3 regions of the Rhizobium sp. HT1-10 genome follow, and region 2 is predicted to be linked to each of the others. Evidence: predicted binding sites of a transcription regulator. Region 2 holds the regulator's gene; each other region holds the start of a gene.
What was found. The regulator LexA, encoded in region 2, represses DNA repair genes until DNA is damaged. The targets are predictions, from matches to a motif close to TGTTCNNNNTGTGTTCNG.

Region 1 (8,041 bases), on a different contig from region 2:
GCCCTCGTTCGCCTTGCCCACGGCGACGGGCTCGACCTGCCATCCTACGAGACGACGGGCGCTGCCGGAATGGATTTGCGCGCCGCTGTCTCCGACGACCTGCCGCTGGTGCTTTCGCCCGGCCACAGGGCGCTGGTGCCGACCGGTTTCATCTTCGAGGTGCCTGACGGGTACGAGGCGCAGATCCGCCCACGCTCGGGCCTCGCCTTCAAGAACGGACTGACCTGCCTCAACACGCCGGGCACGATCGACAGCGATTATCGCGGCGAGGTGAAGGTGCTGATGATCAACCATGGCAGCGAGGATTTCGTCATCACCCGCGGCATGCGCATCGCCCAGATGGTGATTGCGCCGGTGACGCAGGCGCGCGTTTTCGAGGCAACGGCTACCAGCGAAACGACGCGCGGCAGCAGCGGGTTCGGCTCGACCGGCGTCTGACGGGCGTCGAGCCGGCAGCGCTATTTCACCGGACAATCATCCGCCATCTGATCTAGCCCCTCTGCCTTCAGCGCGAATGTTGCCGTCGGCTTTGGGGTGGTGCGGTCGACGGTGACGACATAGAGGCTGTCGAAATCCTTGCCCTTCCATTTCTTCGGCATCGTCTCTGGATCACCGCCATTGTCCCGCAGCAAATTGCCGACCAGATCGTAAAGCTGCTTGTGCTCCCAGGCGACGAAGACCAGCGAGGACTGGTATCTGGACGCCGAAAGCGCCGCCTGCAGCTTGTCGATCTCGTCGTAGCCATAGGTCGTATCGACCGGCAGCCCGGCGGCGATCGCCGTCGGCTCTATCGTCGCCAGCGGCCGGATATAGTCGTAGAGACTGCCGGAATCATCCTTCCTGCGCGAGGGATCGGGGGCGAAGATCGCGTCCGGCCTGCCGAATGTGCGGGTGAGCACCGGCGGCAGCGCCAGCGACCGGTTGAGGCCCTTGCAGCTCAATTGCCCGAGCCCGGCATCGGGCTTTTCGCCATGGCGCAGGAAGACGATCGTTTCCTTTCCCGAAGGCTGCGCCGCAAAGGCAGGGGAACCGACAAAAGCAGCTGCGACGGAAAACGTCACGGAAACGAGCATGGCCCTGCTGCATGCCGACCGGCGGCGAGACTTCATTCGGACCTGCATGGACATCTCCTCGGTTTTCAGGATCCAACTACCCAACCAATGCTGTTTCCACCGCAGGCCCCGCGCCCCGGCGACGCCCGTTTCCCGAAAATCGGCTGCGGGAGATTTTTATCCCAATTTCATGGCCTTGGTTGGACAAACGCACTCTGGCCTCGGGCCCTGTTTGACCCTATCCTTCGTGCCACAAGCCAACAAGGGAGAGCTCCATGTCAGACACCCGTAAACCAGGCCGCGGTCGCATCTACGCGTCGATCACCGACACCATCGGCGATACGCCGATCGTCCGTCTCGACAAGTTGGCCAAGGAGCACGGCGTCAAGGCCCACCTGCTCGCCAAGCTGGAGTTTTTCAACCCGATTTCCTCCGTCAAGGACCGCATCGGCGTCGCCATGATCGAGAGCCTGGAAGCGCAGGGCAAGATTACGCCCGGCAAGACGACGCTGGTCGAGCCGACCTCGGGCAACACCGGGATCGCACTTGCCTTTGCCGCTGCCGCCAAGGGCTACAAGCTGATCCTGACGATGCCCGAGACCATGTCGGTCGAGCGCCGCAAGATGCTGGCGCTGCTGGGTGCCGAACTGGTGCTGACCGAAGGCGCCAAGGGCATGAAAGGCGCCATCGCCAAGGCGCAGGAGCTGGCCGCCAGCCTCGAGGACGCCGTTATCCCGCAGCAGTTCGAAAATCCGGCCAATCCGGAAATCCACCGCAAAACCACGGCGGAAGAAATCTGGAACGACACCGAGGGTGGCATCGACATCCTCGTCTCCGGGATCGGCACCGGCGGCACGATCACCGGCGTCGGCCAGGTGCTGAAGTCGAAGAAGGCGAGCCTCAAGGTGGTCGCTGTCGAGCCGGCGGAATCGCCTGTGCTCTCCGGCGGCGCCCCCGGCCCGCACAAGATCCAGGGCATCGGCGCCGGCTTCGCGCCCGCCATCCTCGACACCCACGTCTATGACGAGATCGTCACCGTCAGCAGCACCGAAGCGCTGGAAACCGCCCGCCATGTCGCCCGCCTCGAAGGCGTGCCGGTCGGCATATCGTCCGGCGCCGCGCTGTTTGCGGCAATCGAGATCGGCAAGCGCGAGGAAAACGCCGGCAAGACGATCGTCGTCATCATCCCGTCCTTCGCCGAGCGCTACCTGTCGACCGCCCTGTTCGAAGGCCTCGGCGGCTGATCGTTATTCACCTGTCAAAGAACCGAAGGGCGCCGTGGTGCCCTTCCCTGCCTACCGCAAGCCTGCCCTGTTCAAGCCCGCCCGCTCGCACCCTATCGGCCGCCTCAGGCCGCGGCCGGCAATCGCGAGCCGGCGATCCGGTAGGAGATCGCCTCGGCCAGATGGATGCGGCCGACCGTCTGCTTGCCGTCGAGGTCCGCCAGGGTGCGCGCCACCTTCAGCACACGGTGATAGCCTCGGGCCGAAAACTTGAGCTTCTCGGCGGCATCTCGCAGCAATTGCAGGCCACCGGGATCGGGCTCGGCCAAGACCTCAATCATTGACGTCGAGCACCGGGCATTGGTTGTCACACCGCGCATGCCTGCCTCCAAGAACCGCTCCTGCTGCCATTCCCGCGCCTGGGCGACGCGCCGGGCGATGTCGGCGCTCTTTTCGGCCGGCATCGGTCGGATAAGGTCGACGGCGGAAACGGCGGGCACATCGATGCGGATGTCGATGCGATCCATCATCGGGCCGGAAATGCGGTTCTGGTAGTCCGTCATGCAGCGCGGACCGCGCGCGCAGCTGTGGCCCGGTTCCCCCGCCATGCCGCAGCGGCAGGGGTTCATCGCCGCCACCAGCTGGACGACAGCCGGATAGGTGACGCGATGATTGGCGCGGGCGATGATGCATTCGCCGGTTTCCAGCGGCTGGCGCAGGGCATCGAGCGCCTGAGCCGAGAACTCCGGAAACTCGTCGAGAAACAGAATGCCATGGTGGGCGAGCGATGCCTCGCCGGGCTTGGCGCGCAGCCCGCCGCCGACCATGGCCGCCATGGTGGCGGAATGATGCGGGGTCCGGAACGGCCGGCGATCGGAGAGCTTGCCGCCCGACAATTGCCCGGCGATCGAATGGATCATCGACACTTCCAGCAATTCGGCAGCAGACAGCGGCGGCAGGATCGACGGCAGCCGCGCCGCCAGCATCGATTTTCCCGATCCGGGCGGCCCGACCATCAGCAAGTTATGGCCACCGGCAGCCGCGACCTCGAGCGCCCGCTTGGCGCTTTCCTGGCCCTTGATCTCGGCAAGATCGCCCGCATGGGTGGGTCCGGCGCGGATGGCGGGTTCGGGGCGCGACAGAATCTGGGTGCCGCGAAAATGATTGGCGAGCGCGATCAGGCTGCGCGGCGCCAGAAGGTCGATCTCGGCCCCAGCCCAGGCCGCCTCCGGGCCGCTGTCGGCGGGGCAGATCAGGCCCTTGCCCATGGCATTGGCGCTGATGGCCGCCGGCAGCGCGCCAGCGACAGCGGCAATGGTGCCGTCGAGATTGAGCTCGCCGATCACCATGAAATCGGCGAGCGCGTCGCCGGGAATGGCGCCAAGGGCTGCCATCAGCCCGAGCGCGATCGCCAGGTCGAAATGCGAGCCCTCCTTGGGCAGATCCGCCGGCGCGAGGTTGACCGTCACCTTCTTCGGCGGCAGCGCCAGGCCGGAGGCATGCAGGGCCGCCTGCACCCGCTCGCGGCTCTCGGCGACCGCCTTGTCCGGCAGACCGACAATGTTGATGCCGACCTTGCCCGGCGCGACCATGACCTGGACCTCGACCGGCACGCCTTCTATGCCCTGAAATGCAACCGTGCTGACCCGCGCCACCATGCGCAACCCCCTATACCGCAACCCTTTACATCACGATCCGCAGCTTTGGCGGCGGTTGGATTGCAATCTGGCATAGAAAATAGAATGAAACAAGAACAATAAATGAACAAGCACACCCACCTGCTGCACTCAGGTTGCAGCAGGTTGTATTGTCAGAACAAAATGGGGAAGGATGGCTCGGTCAGCCGCGCTTGCGCTCGATGGCATCCCAGAGCAGGCTGGCGATATCGGCGCCGCCGAACCGCTTGACCTCGCGGATGCCGGTCGGCGAGGTGACGTTGATTTCCGTCATGTAGTCGCCGATGACGTCGATGCCGACGAGAAGGAAGCCGCGCGCCTTCAGGGCCGGCCCGATGCGGGCGCAGATCTCCTGCTCGCGCCGGGTCAGTTCGGTCGCCTCGGCGCGGCCGCCGACATGCATGTTCGAGCGGCTGTCGTGCTCGGCAGGCACGCGGTTGATGGCGCCCACCGGTTCGCCGTCGACGAGGATGATCCGCTTGTCGCCCTTGCGCACATCCGGCAGGTATTGCTGGGCGATGAAGGGCTCGCGGAACAGCTGGCCGAACATCTCGAGCAGCGACGACAGGTTGCGATCATCACGGGTCGAATGGAAAACGCCGGCGCCGCCATTGCCGTAGAGCGGCTTCAGGATGATATCGCCCATTTCCTCGCGAAAGCGGCGAATCTCGTCGGCGTCGCGGGTGATCAGCGTCTTCGGCATCAGGTCCTCGAACTCGGTGACGAAGATCTTTTCCGGCGAATTGCGGACCCAGGCAGGGTCGTTGACAACAAGCGTCTTCGGATGGATGCGCTCGAGCATATGGGTGGAGGTGATGTAGCCCATGTCGAAGGGCGGGTCCTGGCGCAGCAGCACCACGTCCATGGTGGCAAGGTCGATCCGCTCCGGTTCGCCCAGATCGAAATGGTCGCCCTTGATGTCGCGCAGCACCATCGGCTCGGCCGTGGCGTAGACCTTGCCGTCGCGCATGCTCATGCGCTCGGGCGTATAGTGGAACAACTTGTAGCCGCGCGCCTGCGCCTCGAGGCTCATGGCGAAGGTGCTGTCGCCCGCGATGTTGATGCCGGATACATGGTCCATCTGGACCGCCACATTCCTGATCGTCGCCATGTCTTTTCCTTACTCGTTTTGTCGACAGATGTAAGTCGCGGCGCTTTCGAAGGCAACGGCTAATCAGAAGGGCGGTCGTCGGCCCGAGGCGCAGGTCAGCCCTTCGGGGCGGCAGCAAGCCCCAGCACGTCGCAGACGATGATATCATGGTCGGAGAGCGGCTTGCCTTCGCCGTCGAGCGAGGAGACCAGGTAGCTTCGGGAAATCTCCAGGCCACGGCTCAGAAACCAGTCGAGCTTCATCCGGCGTTCGGGAAAGCGGGTGATCAGGCTTGGCCGGGTGCTGGTCTCGTCCAGCGGACCGCCGTGGCGCTCGAAGCCGCGGGCGGCCGCCATGTCGAACAGCGTGTCTGTCCTGTAGTCGCCGCCGGTGTGGTTGCCGGTGTTGAAATCACCGCCGATGAGGATCGGCAGGCCGGGGGCATAGGATTCGACCGCATCGATCAACGCCGACATCTGCCGTTCGCGATAGGGGCCGTCGCCGACGCTCTCGAGATGCACCGACACGGCAACGAAGGGGCCGACCTCGGTGGCGATCGTCGCGCCGACGGCGCAGCGTTCGCCGATGCGCGGCTGTTCGTTGGAATCGGAGAACCACAGCGCATTGCCCGGCAGGCGGAAGACGAAGGGATCGCGCAGCGATGTCGCGGCCATCAGCGCATTGCCGTGAAAACCACGGTCGTTGGTCGCATGCGTGCAGAAGGAACGCTCGATTTCGGAGCCGAGGCTGAGCTCGAGAAATTCGAGGCCATAGGCGTAGGTCATGCCAAGCTCATCGGCGATGATTGCCGTTGGATCGGCCTGGGCGGTGCGGGCCATGCCGTCATCCATTTCAGACAGCAGCACCAGCGGCGCGCCGAGACAGCGCAGCTTGGCGGCCGAGGCCTCAGGGAAAAGGCAGCGCTCAAGGTTCCAGGCCGCCACCGTCAGCGGCAGGGCGAGCGGGGCCACGGGGCCTTCGCCGCCGGTGCGCAGCGTGTTCATGCAGGCAAGTGCTGCCATGTTCAACGCAAAGGTCTCCGGTGTCTTTTCCAGCGCCAGCAGGGCCTGACGCTGTTGTTCGGCCGGAACGTCAAAGGCGGAAACGGTGGTGCGGATCATGATGCAGATGTCCTTGAGCCTGTGGTGGTTGCGGCCCATTAGAACCACTTCATGACAGTCGCATGATGATCGACCTAGAAGGCATCGCGGAAATGGCGCGGCCAGCGGCCGGGAAGGATGGCGACGATGTCGTAGCGCTGCGACAGGCGCGCGCAATCCGGCTGCCGGGCAAGCCAGATGTCGCTGGCGCCACGAATGCGGCGCTGGGAAGCGGCGGACACGGCATCGACCGCCGCCTGCTCTCCCCGTCGTGCCTTGACCTCGACAAAGACAGCGAGGTCGCCCTTGCGGGCAATGATATCGATTTCGCCGAGCACCGTCCGGTGGCGGATGGCGAGAATGCGGTAGCCCTTGCAGGCGAGATAGAGCGCGGCAATGTACTCCGAGAGGTGGCCGCGCCGCCAGGCGCTGCGGCGTCTTCGGCGTTGCCCGCTATCGACCATCGCCTCGGGCCTTCATCGAGAGCAGCCGCTGATAGAGATCGCGGCGCGGCATGCCGGTGATGCGGGCGGCTTCGGCCGCGGCCTTGGCTGTCGGCATCGACTGCGAAAGGTCGAGAAGGATGGCTTCGACATCTGCCTCCGGCGTTGCCATCTCCGGCGGCGGGCCGATGACGAGGACGATCTCTCCCTTGACGTTGTCGACGTCCCCGTAATGGACGGAAAGCTCGGCAAGCGTGCCGCGGCGGAATTCCTCGAAGGTCTTGGTCAGTTCACGACAGACGGAGGCCTTGCGGTCCGCGCCGAGCACATCGGCGGCAGCCGCCAGCGTCGCGGCGATCCGGTGGGGCGATTCGAAGAACAACAGCGTCGCTGGCACCGCTGACAGCGCCGCCAGCCGATCCCGACGGGCCTTGTCCTTGACCGGCAGGAAACCGGCAAAGAAGAAGGCATCGTTGGGCAGGCCCGAGCCGACCAGGGCCGCCAGCGGCGCCGAGGCGCCGGGAATGGGCACGACGCGATAGCCGGCGTCGATCGCCTGCAGGGCCAGCCGGTAGCCGGGATCGGAGACCAGCGGCGTGCCGGCATCCGACACCAGCGCTACGGAGCGGCCGCCGGCAAGTGCGGCCAGCAGCTTCGGGCCGGCCTCGTCGGCATTGTATTCGTGGTAGGCATAGGGTCGATTTTTGATGCCGTAGCGGTCAAGCAGCACGCGCGTCACGCGGGTGTCCTCGCAGGCGAGCACATCGGCGCCGGCCAGGGTCTCCAGCGCACGCAGGGTGATGTCGCCGAGATTGCCGATCGGCGTTGCCACCAGATAGAGCATCGGCTCGAGCGGGCGCGCCGGCACGGTGACGTTGTGCAGCCGGAAACTCCGCCCCTTGCCGGCGTCGCTGGAAATCTCGTCATTCATGCCTGGATATGCCCTTCTTGCTGTCCGGCCTTTATGGGGGAGGCGCAGGGCTTCGGCAAGGGAGCACGGATTCCTGTGTGCTATAGCGGCGAAATTGGGAAATGAACCCGCCTCCGGCGCTATACCTCTTGCTTTCGCATGCGGATTTCTGCCACTTTGCCGGTCCACTCCTGCGTGCCCGGCACGGGGGAGAATTCTTTGGGCATCGTCTCGACGCCCGGACAGTCACGGTCGAAAGCGGTAGCATCCATGCGTATTACACTTGAGCGTTCCCATCTTTTGAAATCGCTGAACCACGTTCATCGTGTCGTGGAGCGCCGCAACACCATTCCGATCCTGTCCAACGTGCTGCTGAAGGCCGAAGGCTCGACGCTCGACATGAAGGCGACGGACCTCGATCTGGAAATCACCGAAGCGACGCCAGCCATGGTCGAGCAGGCCGGCGCGACCACCGTGCCCGCCCATCTGCTCTACGACATCGTCCGCAAGCTTTCGGACGGCTCGGAAGTGTCTTTGTCGACCAATG
Region 2 (8,041 bases):
TATGCTTGTCAAAGGAATCCAGCTGCGGCGCATCTGCGCGGTAAGAAACCGTGTCCTGGCGACAAAGAAGGTCCGGCGCGCCCAAGTCTGGGCGCACTGGATCCCTGCGACGAGCACAGGGATGACGGAAGCTGCATTCCGCAACAAAAAACCGCGCCCGAAGGCGCGGTTGGTGGCAAGCGGTGCGGTGATGAATCAGCCGCGCAGGATGGATGTGCCGGCGTAGCGAGCCTGCGGGCCGAGCATTTCTTCGATGCGGATCAGCTGGTTGTACTTGGCCAGACGGTCGGAGCGCGACAGCGAGCCGGTCTTGATCTGTCCGCAGTTGGTGGCAACAGCGAGATCGGCAATGGTCGAGTCCTCGGTTTCGCCCGAGCGGTGCGACATGACGGCGGTGTAGCCGGCCTTGTGCGCCGTTTCGACGGCATCGAGGGTTTCCGTCAGCGTGCCGATCTGGTTGACCTTCACGAGGATCGAGTTGGCAACGCCCATCTTGATGCCGTCGCGCAGACGCGAGGAGTTGGTGACGAACAGATCGTCGCCGACCAGCTGGGTGGTCTTGCCGGCAAGCTCCGTCAGGGTCTTCCAGCCTTCCCAGTCGTCTTCCGACATGCCGTCTTCGATCGACAGGATCGGGTACTTGGCAGCCAGTTCGGCCAGGTATTCGGCCATGGCGCCCGGCTCCAGCGTGCGGCCTTCGCCTTCGAGAACGTACTTGCCATCCTTGAAGAATTCCGTCGCGGCGCAGTCGAGGCCGAGGTAGATGTCTTCGCCCGGGGTGTAGCCGGCCTTTTCGATCGACTTCATGATGAAGTCGAGGGCTTCAGGCGCGCTCTTCAGGCCCGGTGCGAAACCGCCTTCGTCACCGACGTTGGTGTTGTGACCCTGGGCCGACAGTTCCTTCTTCAGAACGTGGAAGACTTCCGAACCCATGCGAACCGCGTCGCTGAAGGTTTCGGCGCCGACAGGCATGATCATGAATTCCTGGAAATCGATCGGATTGTCGGCATGGGCGCCGCCGTTGATGATGTTCATCATCGGAACCGGCAGCAGGCTGGCATAGGCGCCGCCGACATAGCGGTAGAGCGGCAGGTCGGCGCTCTGGGCAGCGGCCTTGGCCACGGCGAGCGACACGCCGAGAATGGCGTTGGCGCCGAGGCGGGACTTGTTGGGGGTGCCGTCCAGCTCCATCATCAGGTTGTCGATCAGGATCTGGTTCTCGGCGTCGAGGCCGCCGATGGCTTCGAAGATTTCGGTGTCGACGGCTTCGACGGCCTTCTCGACGCCCTTGCCGTGGTAGCGCTTGCCACCGTCGCGCAGTTCGACGGCTTCGTGAGCACCGGTCGAGGCGCCCGATGGGACGGCAGCGCGGCCCATGCTGCCATCTTCCAGGTAGACATCGACTTCAACGGTCGGATTGCCGCGGCTGTCGAGAATCTCGCGGGCGATAATGTCGGTAATTGCGGTCATGGCTGGTTCCTGCTCGCTGGTTATAAATCGATTGAAATCTCTTAATCGAAGGCGTGGAAATTACAATGGTACCCACGCGCTTCGAATGAGGGAGCGTTAAGGCCGACTAAACTAGGTTCATGTCAGCCTGTTGAACGCTCTCCTCAGGATGTCAGGCCTTGGCGATGGCGTCGAAAGCCAACAGCTTTTCGAGAAGCCGCGGCATGTCCTTGAGATGGACCATGTTCGGGCCATCCGATGGTGCGTGGTCGGGGTCTTCATGAGTCTCGACAAAAACGCCGGCCACGCCAACGGCAACAGCCGCGCGTGCAAGGGTCTCGACGAATTCGCGCTGGCCGCCGGACGAGCCACCCTGCCCACCCGGCTGCTGCACGGAGTGAGTCGCGTCGAAGATCACAGGGGCGCCCATCGCCGCCATGATCGGCAGCGAGCGCATGTCGGACACAAGCGTGTTGTAGCCGAAGGAGGCGCCTCGTTCGCAGAGCAGGATGTTCGGGTTGCCGCTGTCGTTGAGCTTGGCGAGCACGTTCTTCATGTCCCAGGGCGCAAGGAACTGGCCCTTCTTGACATTGATGATCCTGCCGGTCTTGGCGGCGGCAACAAGAAGATCGGTCTGGCGCGACAGGAAGGCCGGGATCTGCAGGACATCCACGGTCTTGGCAACGATGGCGCACTGCTCTTCCGTATGGATGTCGGTGAGAACAGGAAAGCCATATTCTTTCTTCAGGTCGGCGAAGATCTCGAGCGCCGCCTCCAGTCCCAGGCCGCGCTGGGCGGAGAGCGACGTACGGTTGGCCTTGTCGAAGGACGACTTGTAGACGAGACCGATGCCGAGCGAAGCACACAGCTCCTTGAGCTTACCGGCCATCGTGAAGGCATGGTCGCGGCTCTCCATCTGGCAGGGACCGGCGATCAGCGACAGGCGCTTGCTGTTGGAAAAGACGACCTTGCCGGGACCTTCGCCGGCGACCACGTCTGAATTTGTCGGATGGCTCATGCTGTCTCCTCGAAGGCGAACAATGCCCCCTGCCCGGGAGCCGACTTCACCAAGATAGTGTTGCTCTTGCGCGTGTAGGTCACGCCGTTAGCAGCCAAATGCGCCTCTGTCACGGAAAGATCAAGCACCGCAAAGACGATCGCTCGTCCGAAAAGGCCCGCGTCGGCGCCTCCCGTACCCGTCTCGTAAAAGGCCTGCATACCCTCCTCGTTCAAGATGTCGATCCGCCCGTTCGCCGCCTCGACAGTGGTGCCGAAGGAATGCGGAGGCAATGCGGCGCCCCGCGCCACTTCGCTGACAAAGTCCGAAAATGCCGACGGATCGCGCGCCGACAGCACCACGCGAGAGATGCCGACGACCCCGTTGGCATGCTGCTCCAGGACCGCGCGGTCAGACGGCAAGGGATTGATGCGCTGACAGGTAAAGGCGAAGAAGTCGGGCGCGCGCAGATCGGCGGCGAAGGCAAGACGAAAGCCGGCCACCGATTCGCTCCCATCGGGCATCCGCATCGGCCGGCTGAATTCCAGCATCTGGCCGGCCGACAGCGCCATTGCCCGAAAGCGGTTGTCGTCGGCCTCTGCATCCTCGGTCCCGAATACCATCGCCGAGAAGCCGTCATCTCCAACCCGGAAGCGGAAAGCCTGGTCCCGGGCCGTGAACACATTGCCATCAACGGCCGTATCTTCGCATTCCGAGAGACTGGCGACCGCAAGCGGCTCGAGATAGGTCTTGTCGGCAAAGAAAACGCAGGCATTTTCGGTGCCGAAGGGGTGACGGGCCTCTGCGGCGACCGTGAACCCCAGCTTTCCGAGACGCTCCCGCACCGATGCGAGGTCGCAGGTCGGTAGCACCAGATGATCGATCGGATAGGCAGCTGTCATAGGCATGTCCCCCTGGCGGCAAGACTTCGCAGCCGACTGCCCGATGATCGGGCAAAATGATGCGATTTCCAACCTCTTCACCGAAATTTAGTCCCTTGCGGAACACATATGGAACATATAGTGTCTGTTCTGGCTTTGTTTCGCACTTGGAGCTCGAAAATCAATGTTGACGCGCAAGCAACAGGAACTGCTTCTCTTCATTCATGAACGAATGAAGGAATCCGGTGTCCCTCCCTCCTTCGACGAGATGAAGGATGCGCTCGACCTCGCCTCCAAGTCCGGCATCCACCGACTGATCACGGCACTGGAAGAGCGCGGCTTCATACGCCGCCTGCCGAACAGGGCAAGGGCGATCGAGGTCATCAAACTACCCGATGCCTACAATGCCAGCCTGCAGCCGCGACGCGGCTTCTCGCCGAGCGTCATCGAGGGCAGCCTTGGCAAGACACAGCCTGCATCGACGCCGCCAAAGCCGGTGGCCGAGGATCGCAGCGGATCGGTATCGCTGCCGGTGATGGGGCGGATCGCGGCCGGTGTGCCGATTGCCGCCATCCAGAACAACACCCATGACATCATGGTGCCGTCTGACATGGTCGGCGCCGGTGAGCACTATGCGCTCGAAGTGCGCGGCGATTCGATGATCGAAGCCGGCATCTTCGATGGCGATACGGTCATCATCCGCAATGCCAGCACCGCAAGCCCAGGCGACATCATCGTTGCCCTGGTCGACGACGAGGAAGCGACGCTGAAGCGGTTTCGCCGCAAGGGCGCATCGATTGCGCTCGAGGCGGCCAATCCGGCCTATGAGACGCGCATCTTCGGACCTGACCGGGTCAAGATCCAGGGCCGGCTGGTGGGGCTTATTCGCCGCTATCACTGACCGGTGACGTTGCCGAAGCATCCGAGTAGGACGCCTTGCGCCAGTCATAGGCGCGATGGCGCTCCCATGGACGGTTTAAGCTGGTGAATGCAGGCAGGACGCGTGGCCTGTCGGGCGCAAGGTCGATTTCGACCGATCCCGATTTGCGCAGGGACGCGCCGGTATAGAGCGTCCCGCCGGAGCGGCAGCTTTGGGTCCGCAGTTTTATGGGGGTGACGACGATATCGGCGGTATCGCAGGCCGGCCCGAGATAGGCGGCATCGGAAATTGTCGAGACGATCTGCCCGTTGGCGAGCATGGCGACACACCAATCCCTTGCGTGACAGGCAAAGCCGCCGTCCGCCACACTCTCCAGTGCGGTTTCCATGGCCGTCCGCAGGATCTTTTGCTGTTGGCCGTCGAGGCGTGTCCGCGGGCTTCCGCGCGGCGCACGGGCGGGGGTCGATTGATCCGGCGCCAGCATCTTCGGCGGTGTTTCTCCTGAGATCGGCAGCGCCTTCAGCCATTGCTGGTAGATGAAGTCAGGCGGACGCTCGCGGTTCGGCTCCAAACGCCCGTCCTGCAGCAATGCAACCAGTTCGCCATCTTCCGAAATCAAGAGTTCGGACATTGGCTTCGGCGGCATGACAGCTGCAGCAAGGACCGAGGCTGCTATCAACACCGCTCCGGCGTGGCGCAGCGCGGTGCGCAGCAGGGTCATCAGCAGGAAGCCGACAATGATGGTCGGAAACAGCCAGAACGGCAGTCGCGCAAATGGCACATTTCCGCCCCAGCTGGCGACGGTACGGGCGATGTCCATGACGAGATCAAGTCCCCATCCGGTGACAACCCAGAAGATTCCATCGAAGCCGAAGGGCATCAGTAGCATCGCGATCATGCCGACGGGCATGACGAGGAACGAGACAATCGGCATGGCCGCAAGATTGGCGACCAAGCCATAGGTCGCCAAGCGATGAAAATGTTCGATCGAGAAGATGGCGGTCGAAGCACCGCCGATGAAGGACGTCGTGGCGATGCCGGCAAAGAAGCGGCCGATGAAGCGCACCGGCATGGGCGGCCGGAACGCGGCGAAGCGGCGCTCGCGGGCCGGCCGCCGCTTCCAGAGTGAATAGCCGGAGACAAGCGCAATCGTGGCCGCATAGGACATCTGAAAGCTCGGGCCGAGGATCTGGGAGGGCGAGAGAATGAGGATGGCGATCGCCGATAGCGCGACGTTGCGCAGGCTAAAGGACGGCCGGTCGAACAGCACAGCGACCAGCATGATCGCCATCATGATGAAGGCGCGCTCGGCCGAGACGCCGAAACCCGAAATGAAGTAGTAGGCGGTCACCGTTGCCAGTGCGCCGATGGCGGCGATCTTCTTGGTCGGCCAGGCCTGCGCCAGGCGGGGGAAGAGGCTCAGCCCATGCCGCAGCCCGACATAGAAGATACCGGCTGACAGCGCCATGTTCAGCCCCGAAATGGCGATGATGTGGGCGAGGCCCGAGACCCGCAGCGCCTCCGTCGTCTCCGGCGAAATGGCGCGACGCTGATCGTTGACCAGCGATGCTGCAAAGGCGCCGGTATCGCCTGGCAGCAGCATGCGGATGCGATCGCCGATGCGCCCCCTGAGAGCGGTCAGCCAACGGTCGGCGCGGTCGAGCACAGACCGCTCGCTGCTATCTTCTTCCGCCGACATCAGGCGCTGCGGCTGACCATAGAAAAATCCGTTGGCGCCTGTGCCGTCGAAATAGGCAGTGAAGGCGAAATCATGGAGGCTTGGCAATGCCGGGCCGGCCGGCGGACTGAGCCGCGCCCTGCCCTCGATGATGTCCCCGAGGTCGAATGGCACATCCTGGCCGCGCACCAGGACGGATATCTGATCGGGCGGCCGGCCCACGATCGGCCCCTCCGTCGCCAGCAAATCGAGCGTGTAGCGCCAGCGGCCCTGATCATCCACCTCACGCCGCTGCACCTGCCCGGTCACCGTCGTCGTCACAGGCGAATCCAGCATGATCGTCGAAGCGCGCCAGCTCTCCCATTGCGCCAGCAGCATGCCGGCCAGCACGAGGGTTGCGGCATAGGCCGCGTGCCGCATGTGGGGATGAAGATCCGGCTTGAAGGAAAGGACGAGGGCAGACACCAGACATGCGGCGGCGATACCGGTAACGGGCGAATCCATCGGCAACTCGAACCAGAGGATCGCCCCGAGCCCCATATATACGGGGGCGACCAGCACCCCCCGCCCATGCGACGCCTCTTCCGCCAGCATCCGAGCGGCGGCGATTCGCCCTGTCCAGGCAACGAAGATCGCGCGCTTCGGCCAGGGCACCGCCTGTTGGGTTCGCACAGGCGGTGTGCGCGGCGATAGGACAGCGACGAGACCGTCGCGCGACTGCTCGGCCAGCGAGAAAAGCGTTCGCTGCTGCGATTTTTGCTCCCGCGTTTCGAACTCAGCCATGCGCACTCAGCTCCGCCCGCAACGCTCACGCCAAGAGCATTTTTGCAACCTTTACTCGAATATCGCAACAAAAATCGATTGAAATGAGCTGATGCCCAAAGCCACGCACCGCACTTCAGAAACGCGCCCTTAACCGCGTTAAGCAGCGTCTGCCGATGGTGCCCAAAAGTTGATATCGCGATGCACAAATAGCGGACAGGGTAACTTGGCATTAGCGTCTGGATCATATAGCTAATCTTCAGACGCTTAACCCTTTGGTGCTTTTTTAAGGCACCAACCCGCCAAATCTTGGAGGATCTCATGACGGAACAAAGCGCGAAATTGACTTGGGGTGAAAAGACCGTCGACCTGCCGGTCAAGGTCGGCACCATCGGCCCCAGCGTCCTGGATATCGGCGCCCTCTACAAGAACACCGCCTCGTTCACCTACGACCCGGGCTTCACATCGACGGCATCCTGCGAGTCCAAGATCACCTATATCGACGGTGACGAAGGCGTGCTGCTGCACCGCGGTTATCCGATCGAACAGCTGGCGGAAAAGGGCGACTTTCTCGAAGTCTGCTATCTCCTTCTCTACGGCGAACTGCCGACCGCAGCGCAGAAGAAGGATTTCGACGATCGCGTCGTTCACCACACGATGGTGCATGAGCAGATGTCGCGGTTCTTCACCGGCTTCCGCAGGGATGCGCATCCGATGGCCGTCATGTGCGGCTGCGTCGGCGCACTTTCGGCCTTCTACCATGACTCGACCGACATCACCGATCCGCATCAGCGCATGGTCGCAAGCCTGCGCATGATCGCCAAGATGCCGACGCTGGCGGCAATGGCCTACAAGTATCATATCGGCCAGCCCTTCGTGTACCCGAAGAACGATCTCGACTATGCGTCGAACTTCCTGCGCATGTGCTTTGCCGTTCCTTGCGAAGAGTTCGAGGTCAATCCTGTCCTCGCCCGCGCCATGGACCGCATCTTCATCCTGCACGCAGACCACGAGCAGAACGCATCGACCTCGACCGTTCGTCTCGCCGGCTCGTCGGGTGCGAACCCGTTTGCCTGTATTGCGGCTGGTATTGCCTGCCTCTGGGGTCCCGCCCATGGCGGCGCCAATGAAGCGGCCTTGATGATGCTTCAGGAGATCGGCACGGTCGATCGCATTCCCGAATATATCGCTCGCGCCAAGGACAAGAACGATCCGTTCCGCCTGATGGGCTTCGGTCACCGCGTCTACAAGAACTACGATCCGCGCGCCAAGATCATGCAGAAGACGATGTATGAAGTCCTGGAAGCAACCGGCAATGCCGGCGATCCGCTGATGCAGGTAGCGCTCGAACTCGAGAAGATCGCTCTCAACGATCCCTATTTCATCGAGAAGAA
Region 3 (8,041 bases), on a different contig from region 2:
TCAGGCGCCAGGTCGAGGATCTGCTGACGGCAGGCTCGTCGCTGACCATCTCCGACACCGGCGTCGGCCCGGAAACCGGCAAAGGCACCGACTTCATCACCATCACGCGGAAAGGCGGGTTGGCGACGAAAAAGGGGTAACGCTACGCGTGACCCTAGGTCCGCCTCGCGACGCGTTACAGGCGCTCGACCGGCGTACGAGCCGATCCGCCGGAGTGTCGGCGACGTTGCCCGTTAAGGAGATTTCCGAGGCTGACGTCCCATTTAAATGAATTCCGCCCTACACCAGCTCCACGTCAATCACTCCCGGAGCCGAGCGCATGGCGGCGGCGATTTCCGGCGAGATGCGGTATTTGTTGGGCAACGCCACTTCTACCTCGCGCTTGCCGTCCTCCTTGATAACGATGAACGACACCAGCCCGTCGCCCCTGGCATTGAGGTGGGCCGCGACCATCTTCAGAGGGCCTGAATCGCGCACGAAGACGCGCATCGCCTTCTGCATCTGCAGCGATTTTTCCTCCAATGACTGCACGGAATTCAGCCGGAGGCTGATGCCTTCCGGCCGTTCTTCGGCAGCGGCCGTCAGCACGAAGGATTTGCCGACCTCGAGGATGTCCCGGTACTGCGCCAGAAGCTCCGAGAACATCACTGCCTCAAACTGGCCGGTGGCGTCGGAAAAGACGAAGATGCCCATCTTGTTGCCGGTGCGGGTCTTGCGCTCCTGCTTGGCGATGACGGTGCCCGCCAGCCGGGCGTTGCCGGCGCCGTGCTTGATGCCGGCCGAGAAGTCGGCGAAGCTCTGCACCCTGAGCTTGTCGAGCACGGCGCTGTAGGCGTCGAGCGGATGGGCGGTGAGGTAGAAGCCGAGGACCTGGAATTCCTTGAGCAACCGCTCGGAGGCAAGCCAGGGGGTGAAGGCCGGGAAGGAGATCTTCTCCGGGCCGGAGGCCGAGCCCGAGCCGAACATGTCGTGCTGGCCGCTGCGCCGGTTTTCCTGGGCAAGCTGGGCATAGCCGATCAGCCGCTCCATCCCCGCCAGCAACTGGGCGCGATCGAGGCCGAAGCAATCGAAGGCGCCGGCATAGAGCAGGCTTTCCAGCACGCGGCGATTGACCTGCTTCGGATCGATCCGAAGGCAGAAATCCTCGATGCTGGCAAAGGGCTTGTCGCCGCGCATCTCGACGATGTGCTCGACGGCGGCATCGCCGACACCCTTGATGGCAGCGAGCGAGTAGTAGATCGTCTTGTCGCCCGTCTGGAAATGCCGGAACGAGGTCTGCACCGACGGCGCCACGACTTCGATGCCGAGGCGCTTGGCGTCCTGGCGGAAGTCGTTGACCTTTTCGGTATTGGCCATGTCGAGGGTCATCGAGGCGGCCAAGAACTCGACCGGGTAGTGCGCCTTCATGTAGGCCGTCTGGTAGGAGACGATGGCGTAGGCGGCGGCATGCGACTTGTTGAAGCCGTAGTTCGCGAACTTGGCAAGCAGGTCGAAGATGATATCAGACTGGCCCTTGGAAACGCCGTTCTTCATCGAACCTTCGACGAAGCGGACGCGCTGCTGGTCCATCTCCGCCTTGATCTTCTTGCCCATGGCGCGGCGCAACAGGTCGGCCTCGCCGAGCGAATAGCCCGACAGCACCTGGGCGATCTGCATCACCTGTTCCTGGTAGACGATGACGCCTTGCGTTTCCTTGACGAGGTGGTCGATCATCGGATGGATCGACTCGATCTCCTCTTCGCCATGCTTGCGGGCATTGTAGGTCGGGATGTTCTCCATCGGGCCCGGGCGATAGAGCGCGACCAGCGCGATGATATCCTCGATGCAGTCCGGCCGCATGCCGAGCAGCGCCTTGCGCATGCCCTGGCTTTCCACCTGGAACACGCCGACCGTCTCGCCGCGGGCGAGCTTCTCGTAGGTTTCCTTGTCGTCGAGCGGAATGGTGGGCAGATCGACGGAAATACCGCGCAGCTTGCAGAAATCGACCGCAACCTTCAGCACCGTCAGCGTCTTCAGCCCGAGAAAGTCGAACTTCACCAGGCCGGCCTGCTCGACCCATTTCATGTTGAACTGGGTAACCGGCATGTCGGAGCGCGGATCTCGGTACATCGGCACCAGCTTCGACAGCGGCCGGTCGCCGATGACGATACCGGCGGCGTGGGTCGAGGCGTGGCGATAGAGACCCTCCAGCTTCTGGGCGATGTCGAGCAGCCGGGCGACGACAGGCTCCTTGTCGGCCTCTTCCTGGAAGCGGGGCTCGTCCTTGATCGCCTGGGCGAGCGTGACCGGATTGGCCGGATTGTTCGGCACCAGCTTGGAGATCTTGTCGACCTGGCCATAGGGCATTTCCAGCACGCGGCCGACGTCGCGCAGGGCGGCGCGGGCCTGCAGCGAACCGAAGGTGATGATCTGCGCCACCTGCTCGCGGCCATACTTTTTCTGAACGTAGCGAATGACCTCTTCGCGGCGGTCCTGGCAGAAGTCGATGTCGAAGTCGGGCATCGACACACGGTCGGGGTTGAGAAAGCGCTCGAATAGCAGCGAGAAGCGCAAGGGATCGACGTCGGTGATGGTCAGCGCATAGGCGACCAGCGAGCCCGCGCCCGATCCACGACCGGGGCCGACGGGGATGTCGTGGTTCTTCGCCCATTTGATGAAGTCGGCAACAATCAGGAAGTAGCCGGGAAAGCCCATGCGCTCGATGACGCCCAGCTCGAACTCCAAGCGGTCGCGATAGACCTGTTCCTCATAGCCGGGCGCCATGCCGAGAGTGGCGAGCCGCATGTCGAGGCCCTCGACGGCCTGGGCGCGCAACTCGAGCGCCTCGGCTCGTTCGGCCTCCTTCGGGTCGTCGCTGGCGCCGGTGAAGCGCGGCAGGATCGGCTTGCGGGTCTGCAGCACAAAGGCGCAGCGCTCCGCGATCTCGACCGTGTTCGACAACGCCTCCGGCAGGTCGGCAAACAGCTTGGCCATTTCGGCCCGGCTCTTCAGGTAGTGGTCCGGCGTCAGGCGAAACCGGCTGTCGTCGGAAACGATGGCATTGTGGGCGACGGCCATCAGCGCATCGTGGGCGTCGTAGTCGTCGCGGGTCGGGAAAAAGGCCTCGTTGGTGGCGACCAGCGGCAGTTCATGCTCGTAGGCCAGCGCAATCATCCGTTGCTCATGGCGGCGGTCGTAGGTGCCGTGGCGCTGCAGTTCGACATAGAGCCGGTCGCCGAAAAGGGCCTTCAGCTGCAGCAGCCGGGCGACGGCCTTCTGCGGATGGCCCTCCTTGATCTCCATATCCACCGGCCCGCCAACCGAGCCGGAGAGCGCGATCAGCCCCTCGGTACCGAGCTCTTCCAGCCACGAAGCCTTGATGTGCACCGCCTGACTGTTGTCGCCGCCGAGATAGGCGCGGCTGACGAGATCGACCATCCGCTCATAACCCGCGTCGCTCGCAGCCAGAAGCACGATGGCCGGCAGCTTGGCGAGGCCTTGATGGCCACCACGCTTTTCACCCTCGACCGCATCCTCCATGTCGATCGAGACCTGACAGCCAATGATCGGCTGCAGTCCCTCGCCGATCGCCTTTTGCGAAAACTCCAGGGCTACGAACAGATTGTTGGTATCGGTGATGGCGATGGCAGGCTGGCTGTCGCTGGCGGCCTTCGCCAGAATTTTTTTCAGTGGCAGAGCGCCTTCGAGCAGGGAATAGGCCGAATGCACCCGCAGGTGCACGAATTCCGGCGAAGGTCCCATAGGACCGCCTTCCCTGCCGTTTGCCTCTGCCATGATAAGCCCTTCCGCATGCCCGAATGAATCGGCTCCATTGTCGGCATTGCGGTCGGTAAAGTCCAGAACAACTCCCCTCGGCAGGACCGCCAGCCGGCGGTCATACCCGATAAATCACATGGCCATGACGATGATGGACAGGCTGACGACAAACATGACGATGGAGGTGAAAGCGGCGACGTCTCGAATAATATCGGTCATTAGGCCTCTCCGGTGTTGTTATGTTCTTTATATGTTCTCTTTTAATTCCGGAGTCAACGGGAATCTCTGGACGTTGAATTCACAGCAATCGCGGCTCAATGATGCGCGCTGGACCGGGCGTCGATGCGACGCTATGAGTTAGCAAGAGGAGGACATCATGAAGAGCTTAGCCTGGGCGCTGGTCATCACGCTTTCTGCAATTTCGAGCGCTGCGGCAGGCGACATCGATCCGAACCGCATCATCGGCGCCGCGACTGGCGACTGGAACAAGGACGGCAATCAGGACCTCGCCCTGCTGGTCGCACCCAAGGACGAGGCCGAGGATATCGGCATCTATATCTACCTCCGCGACAAGGAACATCTCCTCCTGAGGCTGGCTGCGACGGCGCCTCAAAAGGTCGCCGGCAACAGCAATCTCGATGGTCTCTACGGACAGGACCCAACCATCGCCGCGTTGCCGAGCGGATCGATCGCTGTTCATTCGGAGAATTCCGGCATCGGCCGCGACCGTTGGGAACAGACACTGACCATCGCCTATCGCAACGGCGCATTCGTGGTCGCTGGCTTCACATACACCCATTACGACACGTTGGACCCGGACAACAACGGCACCTGCGACTACAACGTCCTCAGCGGCAAGGTCAGCAGCGGCGGCAAGGATCGGAAGGCGGAAGTCAAGACAGTCGCGATTGGCGACTGGACCGACGAGTTCGGCATGAAGGCTTGCGGCATCAGCCCTGATTAACTCCCCTGACCGTGAAACTCAGGCAGGTCCCAGAGATCGCGAAAGGGCCGCACGGCACAAACAGCTTACAGTGAATTTTGTTCTCATTTTGTTCTTTACTGTCTCGCGAAGATATGCAACCGTAGGGACATGCTTCCTGGGGAGAACATATGGTCGACGAAGAGCGTTTGAATGCCTTCATCGTCGAGGCAAAGTCACAAACCTATGTGGCCAACGGCATGAGTCTGCCGTCGTCTCGGGCTGGGTCACATGACATCGGCTACGCGCGTGGGGAATGGCGATATCTCGACAGTTATTTCGGCGGCACCGATTTTGCTGGCCAGGAGGTGATATGGTTCATGGGCGAGCCGATCTGGGCGATGAATTATTTCGGTCGCATAACAGACACGCAGCTGATCGACGCTTCGAAGGCGGGATGCGTCATCAAGGCCGCGCTAATGCATCTGTATATCGACCACAAACGGTTCCTTGGCGGACTGGAATTCGATCACGCCTTCGGTCGCTATACCGATCGGAATATCGGGACATCGAGCCATTTCAGCGGCCAGGAAAACATAGAGGTCGGCGGGACGGTGGCTTATGAATTGGACTATCGCGGCGGGCTTGTCATCGCCTGACCGGCCTTGATCAGAATTCGACAACCTTGCCATCTGAAATGGTGACGCGGCGGTCCATTCGGGCAGCGAGATCGTGGTTGTGGGTGGCGATCATCGCGGCGAGACCCGACTGGCGGACCAGCGCCTCCAGGGCGTCGAAAACGTAGTGAGCGGTGCCTGGATCGAGGTTTCCGGTCGGCTCGTCAGCCAATAGCACAAGCGGCGCGTTGGCGACGGCGCGGGCGATGGCCACGCGCTGCTGTTCGCCACCGGAGAGTTCCGCCGGTCGGTGATCGCCGCGATGGCCGATGCGCATGTAGTCCAGCAGCTGGGTCGCGCGGACACGGGCTTCCTTCTGCGTGAGACCGGCGATCAGTTGCGGCATCATGATGTTCTCGATGGCGGAGAATTCCGGCAGGAGATGATGGAACTGGTAGACGAAACCGATGTCGTTGCGGCGGATCGCTGTCCGCTTCTCGTCGGAAAGGTTGTTGCAGGGGTTGCCGTTGATGCTCACATCGCCGCCGTCCGGCTGCTCGAGCAGGCCTGCCACGTGCAGCAGAGTGGACTTGCCCGTGCCCGATGGCGCCACCAGCGCGACGATCTCGCCGCGACGAAGCGCGAAGTCGGCGTTCTTCAGGATCGAGAGCACGGTTTCGCCTTGGCCGTAATGGCGATCGATGCCGGTAAGCTGAAGCACGACGGGGGATTTCATGGAAATGCTGGCATCCTTATTCATAGCGCAGCGCCTGGACCGGATCGAGCCGCGAGGCGCGCCAGGCGGGGAAGATCGTGGCGAGGAACGACAGGCCGAGCGCCATGGCGATGACGGTGATCGTCTCGCTCAGGTTCATCTCTGCCGGCAGCTTGCTCAGGAAGTAGAGCTGCGGGTCGAACAGAATGGTGCCCGACACCCAGGAGAAAAACTGGCGGATCGACTCGATGTTGACGCAGACGAGGACACCGAGCGCCACGCCGCCGAATGTGCCGACAATGCCGATGGCCGCGCCGGTCATGAAGAAGATCCGCATGATCGCGCCCGATGTCGCGCCCATCGTCCGAAGAATGGCGATGTCGCTGCCCTTGTCCTTTACCAGCATGATCAAGCCGGAGATGATGTTCAGCGCGGCGACCAGCACGATCATCGTCAGGATCATGAACATGACGTTGCGCTCGACCTGCAGGGCCGAGAAGAAGGTTTCGTTGCGCGCGCGCCAGTCGGTCAGGAACACCTGCCGCCCGGCCGCCGCCTCGATCAGCGGCTTGATCATGTCGACGTCATCTGGCTTGTTGACGAAGATCTCGATCGATTGGACGATGCCCGGCGAGTTGAAGTAGAGCTGCGCCTCTTCAAGCGGCATGAAGACAATGGACGAATCGTATTCCGACATGCCGATCTCGAAGATACCGGAAACGGTGTAGGACTTGACCCGCGGGTTGACGCCGAAAGGCGTGACATCGCCTTCGGGCGCGATCAGCGTGATCTGGTCGCCGGCGGCAAGACCCAGCTGCTGGGCCATGCGCGAGCCGATCAGCACGCCGGTGCCGGCGGCAAAGCCGACCGTATCGCCGCTCTTGATGTTCCCGGACACAGTCTTCAGCTTGTCGAGGTCCTCGGTACGAATGCCGCGGATCAAGGCACCGCTGCCCACACCACCGCGCCCGGACGCCAGTGTCTCGCCCTCGACCAACGGCAGTGCCATGGTGACGCCCGGAACGGCCGCGAATTTCTTCGCCAGCTCCGCATAGTCGTTAAGCGGCGTGTCGACTGGCTGGACGATCACATGGCCGTTGAGGCCGAGGATGCGCGAGATCAGCTCGGTGCGAAAACCGTTCATGACCGACATGACGATGATCAGCGTCGCAACGCCGAGCATGATGCCAATGAAGGAGAAGCCGGCGATCACCGAAATAAAGGCTTCCTTGCGTCGGGCGCGCAGATAGCGCCAGGCGACCATGCGCTCGAACGCCGAGAACGGCCGCGACGCCAAGCGGGCGCCCGACGTCTTATCCTGCTTGGCCACTGCCGCGCCGCTTACCGCCATGCCTGTCGTCCTTCGCTCAGCCAACCAACCGGTTGATGGCGGCTTCCATTGTCATCGTCTCGCGCGCGCCGCTCTTGCGATCCTTCACTTCGACCTCGCCGGACGCCACCGACCGCGGACCAACGATGATTTGCAAAGGCACGCCGATGAGGTCGGCTGTCGCAAATTTCGTGCCGGCGCGATCGTCTCGGTCATCCAGGAGGATGTCCTTGCCGGCCTTCGTAAGCGTCGAATAAAGCTTTTCGCAGGCAGAATCACAGGCTTCGTCACCTGCCTTCATGTTGATGATGATGGCATCGAATGGCGAAACCGAGGCGGGCCAGATGATGCCGTTCTCATCGTGCGAGGCTTCGATGATGGCGGGGACCAGACGTGTCGGGCCGATGCCGTAGGAACCCATGTGGACCAAGTGTTCCTTGCCGTCAGGGCCCTGCACCTTGGCGTTCATCGGCTCGGAGTATTTCGTGCCGAAATAGAAGATATGGCCGACCTCGATGCCGCGCGCCGATAGGCGCTCGCTATCGGGTATGGCGTCGAAGGCCGCCTCGTCGTGCATCTCCGACGTCGCAGCATAGACCGATGTCCACTTCTCGAAGATCGCATTGACGCCGGCGACGTCGTCGAAGTCGGTGTCTTCGACCGGAATGTCGAACTTGACGAAGTCGCGGTGGCTGAAGACT

Region 1: a site for LexA is predicted at 4,025-4,042, ahead of VH564_RS13185 (YifB family Mg chelatase-like AAA ATPase). Genes of this name have one in related genera too.
Region 3: a site for LexA is predicted at 4,799-4,816, ahead of VH564_RS04335 (DUF5680 domain-containing protein). Genes of this name have one in related genera too.

The regions. Positions count from the first base shown of each region.
Region 1 is NZ_JBCEBQ010000004.1:328,520-336,560, reverse strand. Features, by position in the region: gene dut (dUTP diphosphatase) at 1-438, shown strand, start outside; gene VH564_RS13195 (hypothetical protein) at 459-1,121, opposite strand; gene cysK (cysteine synthase A) at 1,328-2,296, shown strand; gene VH564_RS13185 (YifB family Mg chelatase-like AAA ATPase) at 2,401-3,933, opposite strand; gene gshB (glutathione synthase) at 4,115-5,062, opposite strand; gene VH564_RS13175 (endonuclease/exonuclease/phosphatase family protein) at 5,158-6,162, opposite strand; gene VH564_RS13170 (YraN family protein) at 6,237-6,605, opposite strand; gene rsmI (16S rRNA (cytidine(1402)-2'-O)-methyltransferase) at 6,595-7,515, opposite strand; gene dnaN (DNA polymerase III subunit beta) at 7,765-8,041, shown strand, end outside.
Region 2 is NZ_JBCEBQ010000008.1:162,766-170,806, forward strand. Features, by position in the region: gene eno (phosphopyruvate hydratase) at 196-1,470, opposite strand; gene kdsA (3-deoxy-8-phosphooctulonate synthase) at 1,622-2,467, opposite strand; gene VH564_RS19515 (VOC family protein) at 2,464-3,348, opposite strand; gene lexA (transcriptional repressor LexA) at 3,512-4,228, shown strand; gene VH564_RS19525 (ComEC/Rec2 family competence protein) at 4,209-6,668, opposite strand; gene gltA (citrate synthase) at 6,969-8,041, shown strand, end outside.
Region 3 is NZ_JBCEBQ010000001.1:862,234-870,274, reverse strand. Features, by position in the region: gene VH564_RS04350 (L,D-transpeptidase family protein) at 1-140, shown strand, start outside; gene dnaE (DNA polymerase III subunit alpha) at 280-3,774, opposite strand; gene VH564_RS04340 (hypothetical protein) at 4,133-4,720, shown strand; gene VH564_RS04335 (DUF5680 domain-containing protein) at 4,870-5,337, shown strand; gene VH564_RS04330 (ABC transporter ATP-binding protein) at 5,348-6,031, opposite strand; gene VH564_RS04325 (lipoprotein-releasing ABC transporter permease subunit) at 6,048-7,361, opposite strand; gene proS (proline--tRNA ligase) at 7,378-8,041, opposite strand, start outside.